Regions from separate parts of the Microbacterium sp. ZW3a genome, predicted to be linked through region 2. Evidence: predicted binding sites of a transcription regulator. Region 2 holds the regulator's gene; each other region holds the start of a gene.
What was found. Region 2 encodes HrcA, which represses chaperone genes, less so after heat shock. Its sites were predicted from a motif close to TTNGCACTCGNNNNNNNCGAGTGCNAA; they were not measured.
Positions count from the first base shown of each region.

Region 1 (6,959 bases), 1.1 Mb from region 2:
GTTCTGGGTGCTCCTGTCGCTCTCGAACGGCATCATCGTGGGTCTTCGAGACGTCGGCATCCTGGGCTTCATGAGCACCACCCAGGCCGGGCAGGTGCGCTTCATCCTCGTGGGACTCGGGCTCATGCTCCTCGTGATCTTCCGGCCACAGGGAATCTTCGGCAATAAGAAGGAGCTGTCGTTCAATGTCTGACACGACCGTCACCCACCCCCTGGTGAAGGGCGAGGTCGGCCCCGGCTGCGCGAAGGTCGATCCGATCGTCGTCGCCGACGGTGTCACGCGGCAGTTCGGCGGGCTCAAGGCCGTCGACGTCGAACACCTCGAAATCCCGCGCGGGCACATCACCGCGCTCATCGGCCCCAACGGCGCCGGCAAGACCACCCTGTTCAATCTGCTCACCGGCTTCGACAAGCCGAACACCGGGAGCTGGAGTTTCGAGGGGTCCAACCTCGCGGGCGTCCCGGCATTCAAGGTGTCGCGCAAGGGCATGGTGCGCACGTTCCAGCTCACGAAGTCGCTGGGCCGTCTCTCGGTGCTCGAGAACATGCTGCTGGGCGCCCGCGGGCAAAAGGGAGAGAACATCTTCCGCGCCATGATCCCCGCGATCTGGCGTTCGCAGGAGAAGTCGAACACGGAGCGAGCCGACGACCTGCTACGGCGGTTCAAGCTGGATGCCAAGCGGGAGGACTTCGCTGCCTCGCTCTCGGGCGGCCAGCGCAAGCTCCTCGAGATGGCGCGCGCACTGATGAGCAAGCCCACGCTCGTGATGCTCGATGAGCCGATGGCCGGGGTGAACCCGGCCCTCACCCAGAGCCTGCTGGGCCACATCCTCGACCTCAAACGCGAGGGCATGACGGTGCTGTTCGTCGAGCACGACATGCACATGGTCCGACACATCTCGGACTGGGTCGTCGTGATGGCCGAAGGACGCGTGGTGGCCGAGGGGCCGCCCGAGACCGTCATGAGCGACCAGGCCGTCATCGACGCCTACCTCGGTGCTCACCACGACACCGACCTCGGCGACATGACCACCTCGCAGATCGCGACGATCGAGGCGGAGGCGACGGCCGAGACCGATGCCGAGCTCGCCGCCGACGAAAAGGACGGAAAGCTCCGATGACCGCCACCGCCACCCGCACCGCGGTGCTGCGCACCGACGACCTCGTCGCCGGATATTTGCCCGGGGTGAACATCCTCAACGGCTGCTCGGTCGACGCCTACCAGGGCGATCTCATCGGCATCATCGGCCCGAACGGCGCCGGCAAGTCGACACTGCTCAAGGCGATCTTCGGTCAGGTGAAGATCCGCGGCGGGGCCGTGCTGCTCAACGGTGAGGACATCACCTCGCTCAAGGCCGACAAGCTCGTCGGCAAGGGCGTCGGCATGGTGCCGCAGAACAACAACGTGTTCCCGAGCCTGTCGATCGAAGAGAACCTGCAGATGGGCCTCTTCCAGCGCCCCAAGGTCTTCACCGAACGGTTCGAGTTCGTCGCGGGCCTGTTCCCCGAGCTTGCCAAACGACGCCGCCAGCGCGCGGGCTCCCTCTCGGGCGGTGAGCGTCAGATGGTCGCCATGGGCCGCGCGCTGATGATGGACCCGTCGGTACTGCTGCTCGACGAGCCGTCAGCGGGCCTCTCCCCCGTGCGTCAGGACGAGACGTTCCTGCGCGTGGCGGAGATCAACCGCGCGGGCGTGACGATCATCATGGTCGAGCAGAACGCCCGCCGCTGCCTGCAGATCTGCCACCGGGCCTATGTGCTCGACCAGGGCAAGGACGCGTACACCGGCACCGGCCGGGAGCTGCTCACGGACCCCCGCGTCATCGAGCTGTACCTCGGCACGCTGGCCGCTGATGAAGATGCCAAGCGCGACAGCGCCAAGCAGCCCCCGATCGACTGACGACAGCTCCTCACAGCGCCCCGTGGCCTCGGCCGCGGGGCGCTGTCGTATGTGCCCGGGATCAGGTGACCCCGTCGGGCGTCGCGCCGTGTATGCCGTCGGTGGCATGTTCCGGATGCCACGTTCTCGGCGCACGCGAACGGGCCCGGATCCTGAAGGATCCGGGCCCGTCGTTGCGGTGTCAGGTCACTCGGTGAGCGAGCCGAACTCCGTGTTGAGGAGGGTGTACTTGTTGTCGGCACCGTACTGGTAGATACCGATGTACGCCTCGGTCGGGTCACCGTTCTCGTCGAACGTGATCGGGCCGGAGACACCGTCGTAGTCGATGTCGGTGCCCTCGTTGATCAGCGCGAGGCAGTCGGCGAAGGTCGTGCACTTCTCGCCACCCTCGGTGACCGACTGCAGGTTGTCGCGGATCGCGGTGCCCGAGTCATCCTTGGCCTGCGCGGCGGCGAGGGCCGCCACGATGACCGCGTCGTACGACTCCGGCGCGTAGCTGAAGTCGGTCAGAGCGGGGTCGACCTCCAGGAGGCGGGCCTGGAACTCGGTGTCGGCGGGGTTACCGGGCAGGGTGCCCTTGGCGCCCTCGAGCGTGCCCGCGGCGAACTCGTACGAGTTGGACAGGTTGCCGTCGACGAAGTAGACCTTCGACCCCGGGAAGCCCTGGGTGTTGACCAGCTGCGGGATGATCGAGGAGGTCTCCTCGAACGCGATCACGGCGATCGCGTCGGGCTGAGCGGCCAGGAGCTCGTCGACCTGCGACGTGAACACCGTGTCACCCGGGTTGTACGGGACGGAGACCGAGACCTCGCCACCGGCGGCCTCGATGGCGGTGGTCGCGTTGTCCTTCAGGCCGATGCCGTACGGGTCGTTGATGTAGATGATGCCGACGTTGGCGGCACCATCACCGGTCATGAGGTTTCCGAGCACGCGACCCTGCAGGACGTCGGACGGAGCCGTGCGCCAGTAGTAGCCGTCGTCGTCGTAGGTGGTGAAGTCGGGCGAGGTGTTCGCGGGCGAGATCTGCACGACGCCCGCATCGACCAGCTGGTCGATGAACGTGAACGACACACCCGACGACGCGGCACCGATGACGACGTCGGCGCTGGCGTCGACGAGCTCGCTCGCCGACTGCGTGGCGATGTCGGTCGTGGTGTCACCCGAGTCACGCTCGGTGAGCTGGACGGAGAACGGGAACGCGTCGCCCGTGGCCTCGATGTCCTGGATCGCGAGCTTCACACCCGCGACCTCGGGCGGGCCGAGGAAGGCGAGGTTTCCGGTGGCGGGCAGGATGGTACCGACGTGGAAGGTTCCGTCGGCTTCCGACACGGCGCCTCCGCCGGACGAAGCGCTGGGCGCGGCGGCGTCGCCGCCTCCGGCGCAACCGGCGAGGACGAGCGCGCTGGCACCGACCAGGGCGATACCGCCCAGGGCCTTGCCAGCGCGCGTACGCGTGAAGACGCTCATAGTGCTCCTTGCTGTGGATGAACGTTGGGCGGCGCAACGGCGCCGCCTGGTGTCCTAAACCTAATCGTCTGCACGTTTTCGCCGTGTTGCCGTTCGTTAACGATGTGCGTCGCCGAGGTCACGGCGTCATAACGCCCTCTAGACGGGTTCGGTGACGTCGGGTATGGCGGGCCGCCGCCGCCGCGCCGCCACCACGGAGTCGATGCTGAGCAGCGCCAGCGCCAGCCATACCAGCCCGAATCCGATCCACCGCTCGACGGTCATCGGTTCGCCCAGAACCCACACGCCGATGGCGAACTGCAGGATCGGGGCGACGAACTGAATGAGCCCCAGGACGCTGAGGGGCGCACGGCGCGCCCCTGCGGCGAAGAGCAGCAGCGGAATCGCGGTGATAGCCCCCGCAGACGCGAGGAGCGCGGTGTGCACGGGCCCCTGCGTCCCCATGGTCAGGCCGGTGGTCGCGGCCACGATCACCAGCTGGGCGACCGCGATCGGCAGGAGCCAGAACGATTCGAGGGTGAGTCCGCTGACGGCATCCACCGACGGCCCGATCTGCTTCTTGACCAGCCCGTAGACGCCGAACGACAGCGCGAGGGTGAGCGCGATCCACGGGAATCTGCCGTAACCCACGACGATGACAGCGATGGCCACGACGGCCAGCCCGATCGCGATCCACGGCACCAGGCGGAGACGCTCGCGCAGCACGGTCACCGCCAGCAGGACCGTGACGATCGGGTTGATGAAGTACCCGAGGCTCGTCTCGATGACGTGACCCGTCAGGGTACCGATGAGGTAGGTCTGCCAGTTCACATAGATGAGCACGCCCGCCAGGGCCGTGAGACCCAGCAACCGGGGCCGGCGAATGATCGCCAGGAACGGACGCCACCCCCGCAGCACCGTCAGCAGAAGCAGGCAGAACACGAACGCCAGCACGATGCGCCACGCGACGATCTCCCAGGCCTCGGTCGGCCGCAGGAGCAGAAAGTACAGCGGCAGGAAACCCCACAGCAGGTAGGCGGCGAGAGCGAACAGGCCTCCGCGGAGAGCTCCCGCAGCGGGGGGCGAGGAGGGGAGGGTCACGTCCTCAGCCTAGGCGCGCGTGCCCGGGCGGATCCGCCCCGAGGGCCCGCGCCTGACAAAGACGAAACCCCGGATGCCGAGGCATCCGGGGTTTCGAGACAGTTGCAGTGCGATCAGCGCACGACCACCGCGAGAACATCGCGGGCCGAGAGCACGAGGTACTCGTCGGCGCCGAACTTGACCTCGGTGCCGCCGTACTTGCTGTAGAGCACGCGGTCGCCGACGGTGACGTCGAGGGGGACACGGTTGCCGTTGTCGTCGATGCGACCGGGGCCGACGGCGACGACCTCGCCCTCCTGCGGCTTCTCCTTGGCGGTGTCGGGGATGACGAGACCACTCGCCGTGGTCTGCTCAGCCTCGACCTGCTTGATGACGATGCGGTCCTCGAGCGGCTTGATGGAAACCGACACGGTCTACCTCTTCTTTCTCGTTACAGAAGACTTGTCAGCACTCACGCGGGGAGAGTGCTAATTCGAGTGTAGAGAAGCCCTGGCACTCACGCAACGCGAGTGCCAACACATTCCGCGCCTAGGCTGGCTCGGTGGACACCAGCGAGCTGACGGCCCTGCTCACGCCCGACGGACTCCGCCTCCTCGACGAGATCGGGCCCCTCTCCTCCACCGACGAGGCCGCGCGCGCCGTGTCACGACTCCGGGCGGCCGGTCACTCCCCCGACCTCGTCTCCGCGGTGGTGGGGCAGGCCCGGCTGCGCGACCGCGCCGCCGCGAAGTTCGGACCCTTTGCCGATCGCATGCTCTTCACCCGCGCCGGGCTCGAGCAGGCGACCCGGCTGTCCATCGCCGCCCGCCACGCGGGCCGCTTCCGGGCCGCGGGCATCGCGAGCACGGCCGACCTCGGCTGCGGGATCGGCGGCGACGCCCTCGGAATGGCGGGTCTCGGCATCCGGGTGCACGCCGTCGACGCCGACGAGGTCACGGCCGCGATCGCGGCCTACAACCTGGCCCCGTTCGGTGAGAGTGCAACCGTCGCACACGGCCGCGCCGAAGATGCCGACCTTCGCGACATCGACGCGGTGTGGCTCGACCCCGCCCGCCGTACTCCCGGGCACGGCCAGACCCGCCGCGTCTCGTCCGAGCAATGGTCGCCGTCGCTGGACTGGGTGTTCCGCCTGCTGCAGGGGATGCCCGGTGGCGTGAAGCTCGGCCCGGCTTTCGACCGCGAGCTGATCCCGGCCGACGTCGAAGCTCAGTGGATCAGCGCCGACGGATCGACGATCGAGCTCGTTCTGTGGGCGGGGAGACTCGCTCGGCCCGGAGTGCGGCGTGCCGCGCTGGTGGTTCGAGGAGACGACGCGTGGGAGCTCACCGCGCCCGCCGATACACCTGACGTGCAGCAGCGCGAGCTCGGCGCCTTCGTGCACGAGCCCGACGGAGCGGTGATCCGCGCACGGTTGATCGGCGAGGTCGCCCGATCACTGGAGGCCGGGATGCTGGCACCCGGGATCGCGTACCTCACCTCGGACGCGCCCGTGACGAGCCCGTTCGTGTCGTCGTTCCGGGTGCGGGAAGAGGTGCCGGCGGAGCCGAAGAAGCTCGCGCGGGTGCTGCGGGAGCGCGGCATCGGGACGCTCGAGATCAAGAAGCGCGGCGTCGACGTGGACCCCGCGACGCTGCGGACGCGTCTCTCGTTGCGCGGCGAGGAATCCGCCACGCTGATTCTCACGCGGGTCGGGAACCGCCGTCTGGCCCTGCTGGCCGACCGGGTGCGGTGACGCGGACTACGCCGCCGGCAACTGCGGCAGCGCCCACAGCAGCCACCCGGTGCTGAAGACGACCGATACCGCGGCCAGCACGAGCGCCCACACCGCCACCCGGCGACTGTCGTGCGCGCGACGCAACGACATGATCGCTGTGAGGATGCCCACGACCCCCAGCGGGAGCAGCACCCCCACGAACAGTGACGCCACCAGCGCCGTGATCGCCAGCGCCAGCGCCCACGGCGCGAGCGAGGGCGGGGCGGTCGGCTGGGGCGGGTTCCACGGCAGCACGTGCTCACCGAAAGCGGCTCTCTCGAGCTGCGCGGTCGGGAGGCGGTGGTCGTCGAGCGCCTCCCCCGCCGCGATCTGCTCGAGCGCGCTCGGCACCGCGGCACCGGTCGGGGACACTCCGGACGGCGCGGACCCCGCCGGGACTGCCTCCGCCGCGGCCTTCCGTGCCCGCCGACTCGGCGGGGTCGGCTCGCTCATGACACGATCCCGGCCGTCGACGGCGCCTCCGCGGCACCGGGGGCGGTGGCATCCGGATCTTCGGCGACCTGGATCTCGGTCACCGGCAGCGTCGAGTCGGCCCCGAACGCGAGGGTCGACGGGCGCCGGCCCGAGGCGATGAGCTCGGCGGCGAGCGCGGCGATCATCGCGCCGTTGTCGGTGCAGAGCCGCAGGGGCGGGATGCGCACGGCGACACCGGCAGCCGCGGCCCGTTCGAGGGCGACGTCGCGCAGGCGCTTGTTGGCGATCACCCCGCCCCCGAGGAGCAACCGGGGAACGCCGTAC
Region 1 covers NZ_CM169903.1:549,351-556,309, reverse strand. Annotated here, with positions in the region: gene ACU6WY_RS02680 (branched-chain amino acid ABC transporter permease) at 1-193, shown strand, start outside; gene ACU6WY_RS02675 (ABC transporter ATP-binding protein) at 186-1,121, shown strand; gene ACU6WY_RS02670 (ABC transporter ATP-binding protein) at 1,118-1,900, shown strand; gene ACU6WY_RS02665 (ABC transporter substrate-binding protein) at 2,087-3,367, opposite strand; gene rarD (EamA family transporter RarD) at 3,506-4,447, opposite strand; gene groES (co-chaperone GroES) at 4,561-4,857, opposite strand; gene ACU6WY_RS02650 (class I SAM-dependent methyltransferase) at 4,989-6,179, shown strand; gene ACU6WY_RS02645 (hypothetical protein) at 6,186-6,653, opposite strand; gene tsaD (tRNA (adenosine(37)-N6)-threonylcarbamoyltransferase complex transferase subunit TsaD) at 6,650-6,959, opposite strand, start outside.
Region 1: groES (co-chaperone GroES) is a predicted target of HrcA. The motif match lies at 4,937-4,963, and genes of this name have one in related genera.

Region 2 (6,959 bases):
GCGGATGACCTTGCCGCGCGACGAGAGGATCGCCTCGCCCAGCACTTCCGAGGGACGCGGACCGCCGTCGGACCGGAGCATCCGGTTCGAGGTAGACACATCGGCCGGGTCGAGACCCTGACCGCTGCGGGTCATCGTGAGCAGCTCGTCGACGAGACCTCGTGCGGCGGCGACGGCGGTCGCCGACCCCGAGAGCGTGATCTCGTTGCTCCGCACGTGTACATCGACGTCGGGATGTTCCTTCTCGACGACCCGCAGGAGACGGTCCTGCGGTCCGAGGAGCTGGACCATCGCGACGCCGTCGACGTAGATGCGGTCGACGACGGGTTCTTCGGGGGAATCAGCCACCCAGGCTCTTTTCGTTCAGGCCGCCCGCGAGAACGTGGGCGTGCACATGGAAGACGGTTTGACCGGCACCGGCGCCGGTATTGAAGATCAGCCGGAAATCGCCGTCGGCGTGTTCGGCCGCCACGCGGTGGGCGAGGCCCACGATCTCGGTGAGCAGGTCGGGGTCGCCCGCGGCCAGTTCGACGACGTTGCGGTACTGCTGCGTCTTGGGGATGACGAGGAGGTGCACGGGCGCCTTCGGCGCGATGTCGCGGATCGCGAACGCGTTCTCGGTCTCGGCGACGATCTCGGAGGGGATCTCGCCCTGCAGGATGCGCGTGAAGATCGACGGTTCGCTCATGGCATCCAGTCTATCGACGGGGTGCGACACCGGGTCGGGCGCGGCTCACCACCGGCCGTGGACGCTCGAGAGCACCGACAGCGCCGCGGCCCCCGCGGTGGAGGTGCGCAGCACCGTGTCGCCTAGACGCACCAGGCGAGCCCCGGCGCCGCGGAGCGCCTCGAGCTCGTCGGGGGCGATCCCGCCCTCGGGGCCGACGACCAGCACCACGTCGCGTCCGTCGGACACCTCGGATGCCACGGCCGTCAGCCGCTCGGAGGTCGAGGGTTCCAGCACGAGTACGTTCGCGGTGCCCGCCCGCGCGACGAGGTCGGTGAGTCGGGCCACGCCCTCGACCTCGGGGATCCAGGCGCGATGGGCCTGCTTCGCGGCCTCCCGGACGATCGTGCGCCAGCGCGCGAGACCCTTCTCGGCCTTGGCATCCCACCGGGACACACTCCGTGACGCCTGCCAGGGCACGATCGCGTCGACGCCGAGTTCGGTGGCGGCCTGCACGGCGAGCTCGTCACGGTCGCCCTTGGCCAACGCCTGGACGAGCACGAAGCGCGGGGAGGGCGGGACGACCTCGGTGCGTCCGGTGACGACGACGGCGACCTCCTTGGGCGCAACGGCGGTGGTGCGACCCTCGAGCCACACGCCGCGGCCGTCGCCGAGGGTCACCGCCTCGTCGACGCGGACGCGCCGGACCGCCGCAGCGTGGTGGGCCTCGGGGCCGGCCAGCACGACACGGTCGCCGGGGCGTGCCGTGGCGGCGTCATCCGTGACGAAGTGCAGCGCCACGATCAGCCGTGACGGAAGCGGTCGCGGAGCTTGGAGAACATGCCCTGCTGGTGCTCGGCCAGGCGGGGCTGGGGAGCCTTCGTGCGCTTGGCGAATTCCTCGATGAGGGCGCGCTCCTTGTGGTCGAGGCGCGTGGGGGTCACCACGTGCACGCCGACCTTGAGATCACCGCGCTGGTTGCCCCGCAGCGGCGTGATACCGCGGCCCTTGATCGTGAGCACGTCGCCGGACTGCACCCCGGGGCGCACTTCGAGGTCGACGCTGCCGTCGAGCGACTCGATCGTGGTGGTGGTGCCGAGGATGGCATCCGGCATCGACACCTCGAGGGTCGCGAGCAGGTCATCGCCCTCGCGGCTGAACGCGTCGTGCGCCTCGACGGTGATCTCGAGGTAGAGGTCGCCGTTCGGGCCGCCGGCCGGACCGACCTCACCGGAGCCGGGAAGCTGCAGACGCAGGCCCGTCTCGACGCCGGCGGGGATGTCGACCGACACGGTGCGACGAGCACGCACGCGCCCCTGGCCCTGGCAGGTGCCGCAGGGGTACGGAATCGTGGTGCCGTGGCCCTGGCAGACGCTGCAGGGCTGGCTCGTGACGACGTTGCCGAGGAGGCTGCGCACCGTGCGCTGCACATGACCGGAGCCGTGGCAGATGTCGCAGGTGACCTCGCTCGTGCCGGGCTGCGTGCACTCACCGTGGCACGTCTCGCACAGCACGGCGGTGTCGACGTCGAGGTCGCGGTGCACGCCGAACACGACGTCGCCGAGCTGCAGGGTCACGCGAACGAGGGCGTCTTGGCCGCGCTCCCGACGCGAGCGCGGCCGCGGACCGCGGCCCCCGCCCCCCTGTGCGCCGCCGAAGAACGTCTCGAAGATGTCGCTGAAGCCGCCGAAGCCGCCCGCTCCTCCCCCGCCGAACGGGCTCTGGTCGCCGCCCATGTCGTACCGTCGGCGCTGCTCGGGGTCGCTGAGCACGTCGTAGGCGTGGGTCACGAGTTTGAAGCGCTCGGACGCGTCGGCGCCGGGGTTGACGTCGGGGTGCAGCTCGCGGGCGAGCCGTCGGTACGCGCGCTTGATCTCGTCGGCACTGGCGTCGCGTTCGACGCCGAGGACCTCGTAGTGGTCAGCCACAATCGCCTTCCTGTCCGCTCATGCGGGGTCGATCTCGGGTGGGGTGCTCGTCAACGCGTGCTGTCGTCGTCTTCGAGCATCCGGGTCAGGTAGTGCGCGACGGCACGGACCGCCGCGAGGTTGGAGGAGTAGTCCATGCGCGTGGGGCCCAGGAGTCCCACCCGGGCACCGCCGGCGGAGCCGTCGTAGCGGCTCGCGAGCACCGACGCCTCGATGAGGCCGAACGGTTCGTTCTCGCGGCCGATGCTGGCCGAAAGGCCCTGCTCGTCGGCAACCATCTCGCTCATCAGGCGCAGAAGAGTCACCTGCTCCTCGATGGCCTCGAGCAGCGGGTAGATGCTGCCGCGGAAGTCGGACTCGCGCTTGGCCAGCGTCGCCGCCCCGGCCATCACGAGACGGTCCTGCCGGAACTCCTCGAGCTCTTCCCCCACGACGCGCAGCACGGCGTCGGCGATCGCGTCGAGAGCGATCCCGGCACGCGGACCGTCGGCGAGGGCTCCGCCCACGCGCTGCACGCAGTCGGCGACACTGCGGCCGACCAGCACCGCGCCGACGCGGGCGCGCAGCTGCACGATGTCGGTCTCGGTGGGCTCCACGGGAACGAGCGCGATGCGCTGCGAGACACGGCCGGTGTCGGTGACGAGGATGACGAGCACCCGCGGCCCGCCGAGGGCCACGAGTTCCACGTGGGTGAGGTTCGCCCGGGCGAACGAGGGGTACTGCACGATCGCCACCTGACCGGTGAGCTGCGTGAGCGCGCGCACCGTTCGCGCCAGGAGGTCGTCGAGATCGCCCGCCTCATCGAGAAACGATGTGATGGCGCTGCGCTGCGCCGACGAGAGCGGGCGCAGTTCCGCGAGGTGGTCGACGAAGACCCGGTAGCCCTTGTCGGTGGGCACGCGTCCTGACGACGTGTGCGGGGCGACGATGAGGTCTTCGTCTTCGAGCTGCGCCATGTCGTTGCGGATCGTCGCCGCCGAGACACCGAAGGCGTGCCGCTCGACGATCGCCTTGCTGCCGACCGGTTCGCGCGTGTCGACGTAGTCCTGGACGATCGCGCGGAGCACCTGCAAGCCGCGTTCGGACACCATGACCGGCTCCCTCCTCCTGGCACTCCGGACACCTGAGTGCCAATTCTAGGGGATCGGTCCGACCGTCAGCCGGGAACGCGCCTACGCGGTCAGGGCCCGCACGACGGCGTCGGCGAGCAGCCGCCCACGCCGCGTCAGAACGATGCGTCCGCGCACGGCATCCGCCCCCTCGACGAGTCCATCGGCGATGAGGGATGCCACGGCCTTCCGGCCTTCGCCGAGAAGCTCCGACACGGGGAGGCCGTCGCGAATGCGGCTGCGCAGGAGGACCGATTCGAGTCGCCGCGCCGTGTCGTCGGGACGCTCACGGGCCGCCGCCGGGGACTCCCCCGCGGCGAGCCGCTGCGCGTACGCGGCGGGATGCTTGACGTTCCACCAGCGGAGCCCCGCGACGTGACTGTGGGCGCCGGGTCCGAAGCCCCACCAGTCGGTCCCGCGCCAGTAGGCGAGATTGTGCCGGGAGCGGTGGGACGCGTCGGTGGCCCAGTTCGAAACCTCGTACCACTCGTACCCGGCGGCCCCGAGGAGGTCGTCGGCGAGCTCGTACATGTCGGCCTGCAGGTCGTCGTCGGGCATCTCGACCGCACCCGAGCGGATCTGGCGCGCGAGCTTCGTTCCGTCTTCGACGATGAGCGCGTACGCCGAGACGTGGTCGGGAGACAGTGCGGTGGCGGTCTCGAGCGACGCGCGCCAATCGTCGAGCGACTCCCCCGGTGCGCCGTAGATGAGGTCGAGCGACACGTCGAGCCCCGCGCGTCGCGCCGACGCGACGGCCGTGGCGACGTTGCGCGGATCATGCGTGCGATCGAGCACCGCGAGCACGTGCGCCTGCGCCGACTGCATCCCGATCGACAGGCGAGTCACCCCGGCCGCGGCGAGGGTCTCGGCGACGCGGTCGTCGACGGTGTCGGGGTTCGCCTCGACGGTGACCTCGGCGCCGTCCGCGATTCCGAACTCATCGCGGACCGCCGTCAGCATGCGTGCCAGATCGCCGGGCGGGAGCAGGGTCGGGGTCCCGCCCCCGAAGAACACCGTGGATGCCGCGCGCCGCGCGCTCATGGCATCCATGACCGTACCCGCCAGACGCACCTCGCCGGCGAGGGTGTCGGCGAAGTCGTCTTGACGGGCGCCGCGAAGCTCGCTCGCGGTGTACGTGTTGAAGTCGCAGTACCCGCACCGCACGCGGCAGAACGGGACGTGCAGGTAGACACCGAAATCGGTGGTCGCGTCGATCGGGAGGTCGGCGGGCAGGCGTCCGTCGGTCGGGGCCGGGTCTCCGAGTGGCAGGGGCCCGCCCATCAGGACGTGTACAGCGGCGAGATCGCGCGGTGATACCGCTGGAAGAGCGCGCGACGGCGACGGCGGACGAGACCGGTGAACAGTCGGTAAGACGGGGCCGTGGGCCGGTCGAACGCGCGCACGACGAACCACACCTCGTCGTTGTCGCGCCATTCGATCGCGAAGAGCTCCTCGCCGCTGACGATGGAGTGTCCGACCGTTCCGAGGATGTAGCCCACGCGCCGGGGCTCTTCGAACACCGAGATCACGCGCAGGTGCGCGTCGGCGCGGTGGCCGTCGACCTTGCCGTGCAGGCGGACGCTCGTACCGGGGCTCACGAAGGGCGTACCGTCGGCAGCGAAGCGCTGGTCGGACTCGAGGCGGCTAGGAGCAATGGGCGCCCCCTCGGCGTCGAACCCGACACCGGAGTACCCGCCATCGCTGGCCGGACGCACGTCGGTGATGCTCAGCTCACCCGCACGCAGCGGAGCCCACGACAGCAGGAGCTCGCCGGCGGCCGCGAAGCGCTCTTCGCCGCTGCCGATCCGCCAGGCGTCTTCGGCGGGCACGGAATGCTCGGGCGGATACTGCAGGAGGTCGTGCGCCTGGGTGGCACCGACCGCCGCGTAGTCGACCGTGTCGTCGGTGAAGTTCTGCCGGCGCATGAGCTCCAGTCTCCTCTGTCGCAGATGGGAGGACGGTGGGCGTGCTTTACTTCTTCGCCTCGACGTCGCCGGACAGGGCGGCGATGAACGCCTCCTGCGGCACCTCGACGCGGCCCACCATCTTCATGCGCTTCTTGCCCTCTTTCTGCTTTTCGAGGAGCTTGCGCTTACGGGTGATGTCACCGCCGTAACACTTGGCGAGCACGTCTTTGCGGATCGCGCGGATGTTCTCGCGCGCGATGATGCGCGCACCGATCGCAGCCTGAATGGGCACCTCGAACTGCTGGCGCGGGATGAGCTTGCGCAGCCGCTCGGTCATCATCGTGCCGTAGCTGTAGGCCTTCTCACGGTGAACGATCGAGCTGAAGGCATCCACCTTCTCGCCCTGGAGCAGGATGTCGACCTTGACCAGGTCGGCGGTCTGCTGACCGGCCGGTTCGTAGTCGAGGCTCGCGTACCCCTGCGTGCGGGATTTCAGGTGGTCGAAGAAGTCGAACACGATCTCGCCGAGCGGCATGTTGTACCGCAGCTCCACGCGGTCTTCGCTGAGGTAGTCCATGCCGAGCAGCGTGCCGCGGCGGGACTGGCAGAGCTCCATGACCGTGCCGACGTAGTCCTTCGGCAGCAGGATGCCGACCTTGACGATCGGTTCGGAAACCTCGGCGACGCGCCCGTCGGGGTACTCGCTGGGGTTGGTGACCGACACCGTCTCGCCGGTGTCGGTGGTGACCTCGTACGTCACCGACGGGGCGGTGGTGATGAGGTCGAGACCGAACTCGCGCGACAGGCGCTCGGTGATGATCTCGAGGTGCAGCAGGCCGAGGAACCCGCAGCGGAAGCCGAAACCGAGCGCCACCGAGGTCTCGGGCTCGTACTGCAGCGAGGCATCGGACAGCTTCAGCTTGTCGAGCGCTTCGCGCAGCTCGGCGTAGTCGCTGCCGTCGATCGGGTAGATGCCCGAGAAGACCATGGGCTTCGGGTCGGTGTAGCCGGCCAGAGCCTGGGTCGCGGGCTTGCGGTGGTTGGTGATGGTGTCGCCAACCTTGGACTGCCGCACGTCTTTCACGCCCGTGATCAGGTAGCCGACCTCGCCCACGCCGAGACCTCGGGTGGGCACGGGCTCGGGGCTGGACACGCCGATCTCGAGCAGTTCGTGCGTCGCGGTCGTCGACATCATCTGGATGCGCTCGCGCGGCGACAGCGCGCCGTCGACCATGCGGACGTAGGTGACGACGCCGCGGTAGGCGTCGTAGACCGAGTCGAAGATCATCGCGCGCGCCGGGGCATCGGCCTGGCCGACGGGCGCGGGGATCTGCTCGACGATGCGGTC
Region 2 covers NZ_CM169903.1:1,602,577-1,609,535, forward strand. Annotated here, with positions in the region: gene ACU6WY_RS07540 (PhoH family protein) at 1-291, opposite strand, end outside; gene ACU6WY_RS07545 (HIT domain-containing protein) at 341-688, opposite strand; gene ACU6WY_RS07550 (16S rRNA (uracil(1498)-N(3))-methyltransferase) at 734-1,468, opposite strand; gene dnaJ (molecular chaperone DnaJ) at 1,471-2,595, opposite strand; gene hrcA (heat-inducible transcriptional repressor HrcA) at 2,646-3,686, opposite strand; gene hemW (radical SAM family heme chaperone HemW) at 3,768-4,985, opposite strand; gene ACU6WY_RS07570 (DUF1990 family protein) at 4,985-5,629, opposite strand; gene lepA (translation elongation factor 4) at 5,676-6,959, opposite strand, start outside.

Region 3 (6,959 bases), 580 kb from region 2:
GCCTCGAGCGCGCTCATGCCTCGTCAGCGGGGGTGAAGCTCAGCGACAGCGAGTTCATGCAGTAGCGGTCGCCGGTGGGCGTGCCGAACCCGTCGGGGAAGACGTGTCCGAGGTGCGAACCGCAGGCAGCGCATCGCACCTCAGTGCGCTGCATGCCGTGGCTGCTGTCGTCGAGCAGCTGAACGGCCTCGGGGCGCACCGACTCGTAGAAGCTCGGCCACCCGCAGTGCGAGTCGAATTTCGTGCCGCTCTGGAACAGCTCGGCTCCGCACGCGGCACAGGCGTAGAGGCCGGCGCGGCTTTCGTCGAGCAACTCACCGGTCCAGGCGCGCTCGGTGCCAGACTGCCGCAGCACGGCGTACTGCTCGGGCGTGAGCTCGGCACGCCACTGGTCGTCGGACTTTTCGACGGCATACGTCATGAATGGTCTCCTTCGTCTCTTCCATTGTCTCGCGTCGCGCGGGGGTCCAGCCCGTCGCGGCATAATCGCCCGGGTGACCCAGGATGCCGTGACCGCCGTCGTCGATCGCTACGGGCGCTTCGCGCGCGACGAGGCGCCCGGGCGTTCGGCGCTGTACGAGGAGTGGGCGCGGCGGGTGGTCGACGAGCCGTCCGTCACGGAGGCCCTCGCCCGGATTCCGGACGTGCGCCGCCAGCCCCCGCTCGTGTTCGCTGTCCTGCGGCTGCTCGGAGCACCACTCGACGACATCGACGCGTGGGCCGCCTGGGTCGTGGACCATGCCGACGCCATCGCGGCGGAGTGCGGACGCCGCAGCGTCCAGACGAACGAGCCGCTGCGCTGCGCCGCCCTCCTCCCCGCGCTCTCGCTCATCGAGGGACCCATTGCTCTCCTCGAGATCGGGGCGAGCGCCGGACTGTGCCTGTATCCCGACCGCTACTCGTACCGGTTCCGCTCGCCGAAGGGCACCGAGACGGTTCTGCATCCGGTGGGTGGGCCGAGCACCGTCATGCTCGAGAGCGTGGTCGAGGGCGACCCGCCCCTGCGCATGCCCAATGTGGTGTGGCGTGCGGGCATCGACCTGCATCCCCTCGATCCGCGTGATGCGGAGGACCGCGCCTGGCTCACCGGCCTGGTGTGGCCGGGCGAGGAGGGGCGTCTCGAGCGCGTGGCGGCGGCTCTGGATATCGCGGCGGCCGACCCCGCGGTCCTCGTCGCCGGCGACGGGGCCGCGGCGCTGCCCGAACTGGCCTCCCGCGCTCCGCGCGACGCCACGCTCGTCGTCACCACCCCCGGGGTGCTCGCACACGTCCCACGGGTGCATCGAGGACCCGTCATCACCGCGGCGCGGAACGCGGGGCGCTGGATCACCCTGGACGCGGCGGGGTTGCACGATGCCTGGAACGGGATGCCGACGATCCGCCCGGGGGGTTTCGCGCTCGCGCTCGACGGTGATGTGCTCGCCAGCGTCGATCCGCTCGGCGCGTGGGTGGCGTGGCATCCGGAGGTCGGCGACGGCGCGCAGTAGCGTGGCGTGGTGCCCCTCTCCGACCGCGACCGCGCCTTCCTCGCCTTCGAGGGTGAGTGGCGTCGCCACGGCGGTGCGAAAGAAGAGGCGATCCGCGCAGAGTTCGATCTCGCGCCGGCACGGTACTACCAGCTCCTGGGGCGTCTGCTGGACGACCCCGAGGCTCTCGCCCACGACCCCATGCTCGTGCGCCGCCTGCGTCGGCGGCGCGACGAGGCCGCTCAGCAGCACCGCGCCCGCCTGGGCCGCACCGCGGTCCGCTGACGGGGGTCGGCGACCCTGACCGATACCATCGTCCAATGCCCAAATCGACCTTCCCTCGGGATCGCTTCGACGACCTGACGTCCGATGCCGGTCGAGTCGGCGCGCACCGAGCAGAGACCCCTCGGTCTCGGGGCTGGGTCGTTTTCCTCTGGGCGGTTCTGATTACCATCGTGCTCGTGATCGTTGGGATCTTCGGCACCCTCGTGGCATCCGGTCGGATCTCGCTCGGATCGGAGCCCGCACCGACGCCGACGGTCGTCGAGACCCCTCCCGCGGTGACTGACACCTCGTATTCGGTCGTCGTTCTCAACGGGACGGCCGACGAGGGGCTCGCGGGGAACCTTCGCGATCAGATCGTGCAGGCGGGCTGGGCAGGCGACGCCGTGCAGACGGGCGACTCCGACACGACCGACTTCCCCACGACGACGGTGTACTACCGGGGCCCGGAAGACGAAGAGGCTGCTCGCGGACTCGCCAACGTCATCGGGGGAGCGGAGATCGCTCAGGACAGTTTCCTGCAGCCCACCGACGACCCGAACACCCCCGATGACGAGAGCGCCGAGAAGCGCCTGGTCGTGGTGATCGGACTCGACCGCGCGGCCGGCCAGCCCACCTCCTGAGGGCCTTCGCGGGCCCGTGTTTCCGCGGCGTAAAAAGTTGGATGCACGCGTGTCAACAATGCCCCTGCGGGCCTCGGCGGCCCGTGTCCGCGTGCTTACGATGACCTCGTCATTCAGCAACAGGAGATTCGCATGACGCAGGGCACCGTCAAATGGTTCAACGCCGAGAAGGGTTACGGCTTCATCACCGTGACGGACGGCCAGGACGTCTTCGTCCATTATTCGAACATCGAGATGTCGGGCTTCCGCGTTCTCGAAGAGGGTCAGGCCGTGGAGTTCACGGTCGGTTCCGGGCAGAAGGGGCCGCAGGCCGAGTCCGTTCGCCTGATGGCCTGACATCGTTCCTCCCCGCCGCCGTGGCATCCCTCACCGGATGCCACGGCGGCGTCGTTCGTGCCGGTGCGGGCGGCTTGCACTCCCCAGGGGCGAGTGCCAGAATGAGTTAGCACTCGCTTTCGTCGAGTGCCAAATCTGGAAGTCACCCGTCCGGGAGGGACGACACACTTATGGCAAAGATCATCGCTTTCGACGAAGAGGCCCGCCGCGGCCTCGAGCGTGGCCTCAACACGCTGGCCGACGCCGTCAAGGTGACCCTGGGCCCTCGCGGCCGCAACGTCGTGCTCGAGAAGAAGTGGGGCGCTCCCACCATCACGAACGACGGTGTCTCGATCGCCAAGGAGATCGAGCTCGACGACCCGTACGAGAAGATCGGCGCCGAGCTGGTCAAGGAGGTCGCCAAGAAGACCGACGACGTCGCCGGTGATGGCACCACCACCGCGACCGTCCTCGCTCAGGCACTCGTGCGCGAAGGTCTGCGCAACGTCGCAGCCGGCGCCGACCCCATCTCGCTCAAGAAGGGCATCGAGAAGGCCGTCAAGGCCGTGACCGACGAGCTGCTCGCCTCCGCCAAGGAGGTGGAGTCGAAGGAGCAGATCGCCGCCACCGCGTCGATCTCGGCCGCTGACCCCGCCATCGGCGCGCTCATCGCCGAGGCCATCGACAAGGTCGGCAAGGAGGGCGTGGTCACCGTCGAGGAGTCCAACACCTTCGGCACCGAGCTCGAGCTCACCGAGGGTATGCGCTTCGACAAGGGCTACCTGAACCCCTACTTCGTCACCGACCCCGAGCGTCAGGAAGCGGTCTTCGAAGACCCGTACATCCTCATCGCGAACCAGAAGATCTCCAACATCAAGGACCTTCTGCCCATCGTCGACAAGGTGATCCAGGAGGGCAAGGAACTCCTCATCATCGCCGAGGACGTCGAGGGCGAAGCTCTGGCGACGCTGGTGCTCAACAAGATCCGCGGCATCTTCAAGTCGGCTGCCGTCAAGGCGCCCGGCTTCGGCGACCGCCGCAAGGCTCAGCTCCAGGACATCGCGATCCTCACGGGCGGCCAGGTCATCACCGAAGAGGTGGGCCTCAAGCTCGAGAACGCGACCGTCGACCTGCTCGGCCGTGCGCGCAAGGTCATCATCACCAAGGACGAAACGACCATCGTCGAGGGTGCCGGTGACTCCGCGCTGATCGAGGGTCGCGTGACCCAGATCCGTCGCGAGATCGAGAACACCGACAGCGACTACGACCGCGAGAAGCTCCAGGAGCGCCTCGCCAAGCTCGCCGGTGGCGTTGCCGTCATCAAGGCGGGCGCGGCCACCGAGGTCGAGCTCAAGGAGCGCAAGCACCGCATCGAAGACGCCGTGCGCAACGCCAAGGCTGCCGTCGAAGAGGGCGTCGTCGCCGGTGGTGGCGTGGCCCTCATCCAGGCCGGCAAGACCGCGTTCGCGAACCTCGAGCTCTCGGGCGACGAGGCGACCGGCGCGAACATCGTCAAGGTCGCCATCGAGGCTCCGCTCAAGCAGATCGCGCTCAACGCCGGTCTCGAGCCGGGTGTCGTGGCCAACAAGGTCGCCGACCTCCCCGTCGGACACGGCCTGAACGCCGCGACCGGTGAGTACGGTGACCTCTTCGCGCAGGGCATCATCGACCCCGCCAAGGTGACCCGCTCGGCGCTGCAGAACGCCGCGTCGATCGCCGGTCTGTTCCTCACGACCGAGGTCGTCGTTGCCGACAAGCCCGAGAAGGCCTCGGCGGCTCCCGCCGACCCGACCGGTGGCATGGACTTCTGATCCACGCCTAGGCATCACAGAGAAGGTCCCCTCCTCCGGGAGGGGACCTTCTTTCGTGTCCTCAGCGAGTGGCGTTCCTGGGCTGCCCTGACGGGCGCCGGCTCAGGATGCCGCGGGCGACTCATTCGTGTCGGGCCGGAATTCCTCGGGCAACCGATCGAGCGGTCGGGTCTCGATGAGGGCGTGCTCCTGGGCGTCGCGACGCTCGGCCAGGGGGAGGGACACTCGGAAGGTCGCCCCGCCGCCCGGGGTGTCGTACACCTCGACGGTGCCGTGCAGCAGATCGACGATGGATGCCACGATCGACAGCCCCAGGCCCGAGCCGCCGGTCTCGCGAGTGCGCGAGGTGTCGGCGCGCCAGAAGCGCTGGAAGATCTGCTCGCGGATCTGCTCGGGAACGCCCTCGCCGTGGTCGACGACCTCGATCCACCCCATGTCGGCCTCGGCATCCACGCCCACGCGCAGGCCGATGGGGGAGTCGTCGGATGTGAAGCGCCGCGCGTTGCCGAGGAGGTTCGCCACGACCTGGCGCACGCGGTTCTCATCGCCCAGCACGATGGGGGCCAGCCGCGGCGTGTTCCGTGCCGGGGGTGCGACCGGAATCGGTGCCGTCGCGGCGTCGCCGTCGGCAGGGGATGCCGTGACCTCGGGCGTCTCCCTCTGGCGGCGTCGCAGTCGCGACAGGGTGGCCCCGGCGATCGCCATCGCCGAGGTGGTCGGTGCGGACCTCCGCCGCGCCGCCGACGCCTCACTCGCCGATTGGCCCGTGTCGAGCGTCATCATCGGCAGGACCAGCTCGTCACGGCTGGTCGTGTCATCGACGGTCACCTCGCGCTGCGGCGACGTCACGCGGAGGTCGAGGGCGGCGTCCCGGGCGATTGGGCGCAGGTCGAGGGTCGTGATCGCCACGTCGCGGCGCTCGTCGAGGCGCGCCAGGGCGAGGAGGTCTTCGACCAGCGCTCCCATCCGGATCGCCTCTTTCTCGATGCGCTCCATGGCCTGGGCGACGTCGTCGTCGGAGCGGATCGCCCCCATCCGGTACAGCTCCGCGTAACCGCGCATCGTCACGAGCGGAGTGCGGAGCTCGTGGCTCGCGTCACCGATGAACCGGCGCATCTGGCGCACCGTGGCATCCCGCTGGTTGAGGGCCCCGTCGATGCGCGCGAGCATGGCGTTGATCGCCGCCTTCAACCGCCCCACCTCGGTGTCGGGCACGATGTCGGTGAGGCGCTGGCTGAAGTCGCCGGCGGCGATGTCCATCGCCGTGGTCTCGACCTGGCCGAGGCTGCGGAAGGTCAGCGTTACCAGCCATCGGGTCAGAAGGGCGCTGGCGATGAGGATCAGCAGGGCGACGAACCCGTAGATGCCCACATAGGCCGCGACGATCCGGTCGGTGGGGGCCAGCGGCTGGATCACCATCTGGGTGTACACGCCGTTGTATCCCGGCAGGACGAGCTGGCCCACGCGGGCGAGAAAGTGCTGCCCGGAGACGGGGTCCTCGAGATCGATGCGACGGTCGACCTGGCTGTAGGTCTGCTCTACGGTGAAGGTCTCGGGGAGCTGTGGCACCGTCTTCATGGGAGTGCCGTTGTAGAAGGCCTCCCGCTGACCGTCGGGGCCGTACACGACGACCATCGAGCCAATCTGCGGGGCGTTGTCGAGCTGGGTGAACGACAGCTGCCCGTCGATGTCGCTGGTGAGGAAGATGCTGTTGGCGATGTTGCCCGCCGCCTGCTGCCCCAGCTGCTCGTCGAGGTTGTTGATGAGCGTCGTGCGGAGGAAGACCATCGTCCCGATGCCGGCCGCGAACAAGCCGACGGCCAAGAGCGTGACGGTGACGCCGGTGACCTTCGTGCGAAGGCTCAACCGGCGCCACCAGCGCGTCAGCGCATCGTCGGAGTTCTCCAGGATCGCCCCCGCTCAGGCGCTCTTGCCGGACTTCAGCATGTAGCCGAAGCCGCGCTTGGTCTGGATGAGCGGCTCGGAGGAGTGCGGATCGATCTTGCGGCGCAGGTAAGAGATGTAGCTCTCGACGATGCCGGCGTCGCCGTTGAAGTCGTACTCCCACACGTGGTCGAGAATCTGAGCCTTCGACAGCACGCGGTTGGGGTTGAGCATGAGGTAGCGCAGGAGCTTGAATTCGGTGGGGCTGAGGTCGATGGATACGTCGCCCACGCTGACGTCGTGGGTGTCCTGGTCCATGGTCAACTCGCCCGTGCGGATGACCGACTCCTCGTCGGCCTGCATCGTGCGGCGCAGGATCGCCTGGATGCGGGCGACGATCTCGTCGAGGCTGAAGGGCTTGGTGACGTAGTCGTCGCCGCCGGCGTTGAGGCCGGTGATCTTGTCTTCGGTCTCGTCCTTCGCGGTGAGGAAGAGGATGGGAGCGGTGTAGCCGGCCCCACGAAGACGCTTGGTGACACTGAACCCGTTCATGTCGGGCAGCATCACGTCGAGCACAA
Region 3 covers NZ_CM169903.1:2,181,297-2,188,255, reverse strand. Annotated here, with positions in the region: gene ACU6WY_RS10320 (nitroreductase family protein) at 1-17, opposite strand, end outside; gene msrB (peptide-methionine (R)-S-oxide reductase MsrB) at 14-421, opposite strand; gene ACU6WY_RS10310 (DUF2332 family protein) at 495-1,487, shown strand; gene ACU6WY_RS10305 (DUF3263 domain-containing protein) at 1,497-1,751, shown strand; gene ACU6WY_RS10300 (LytR C-terminal domain-containing protein) at 1,787-2,371, shown strand; gene ACU6WY_RS10295 (cold-shock protein) at 2,504-2,707, shown strand; gene groL (chaperonin GroEL) at 2,878-4,497, shown strand; gene ACU6WY_RS10285 (sensor histidine kinase) at 4,600-6,285, opposite strand; gene ACU6WY_RS10280 (response regulator transcription factor) at 6,418-6,959, opposite strand, start outside.
Region 3: groL (chaperonin GroEL) is a predicted target of HrcA. The motif match lies at 2,814-2,840, and genes of this name have one in related genera.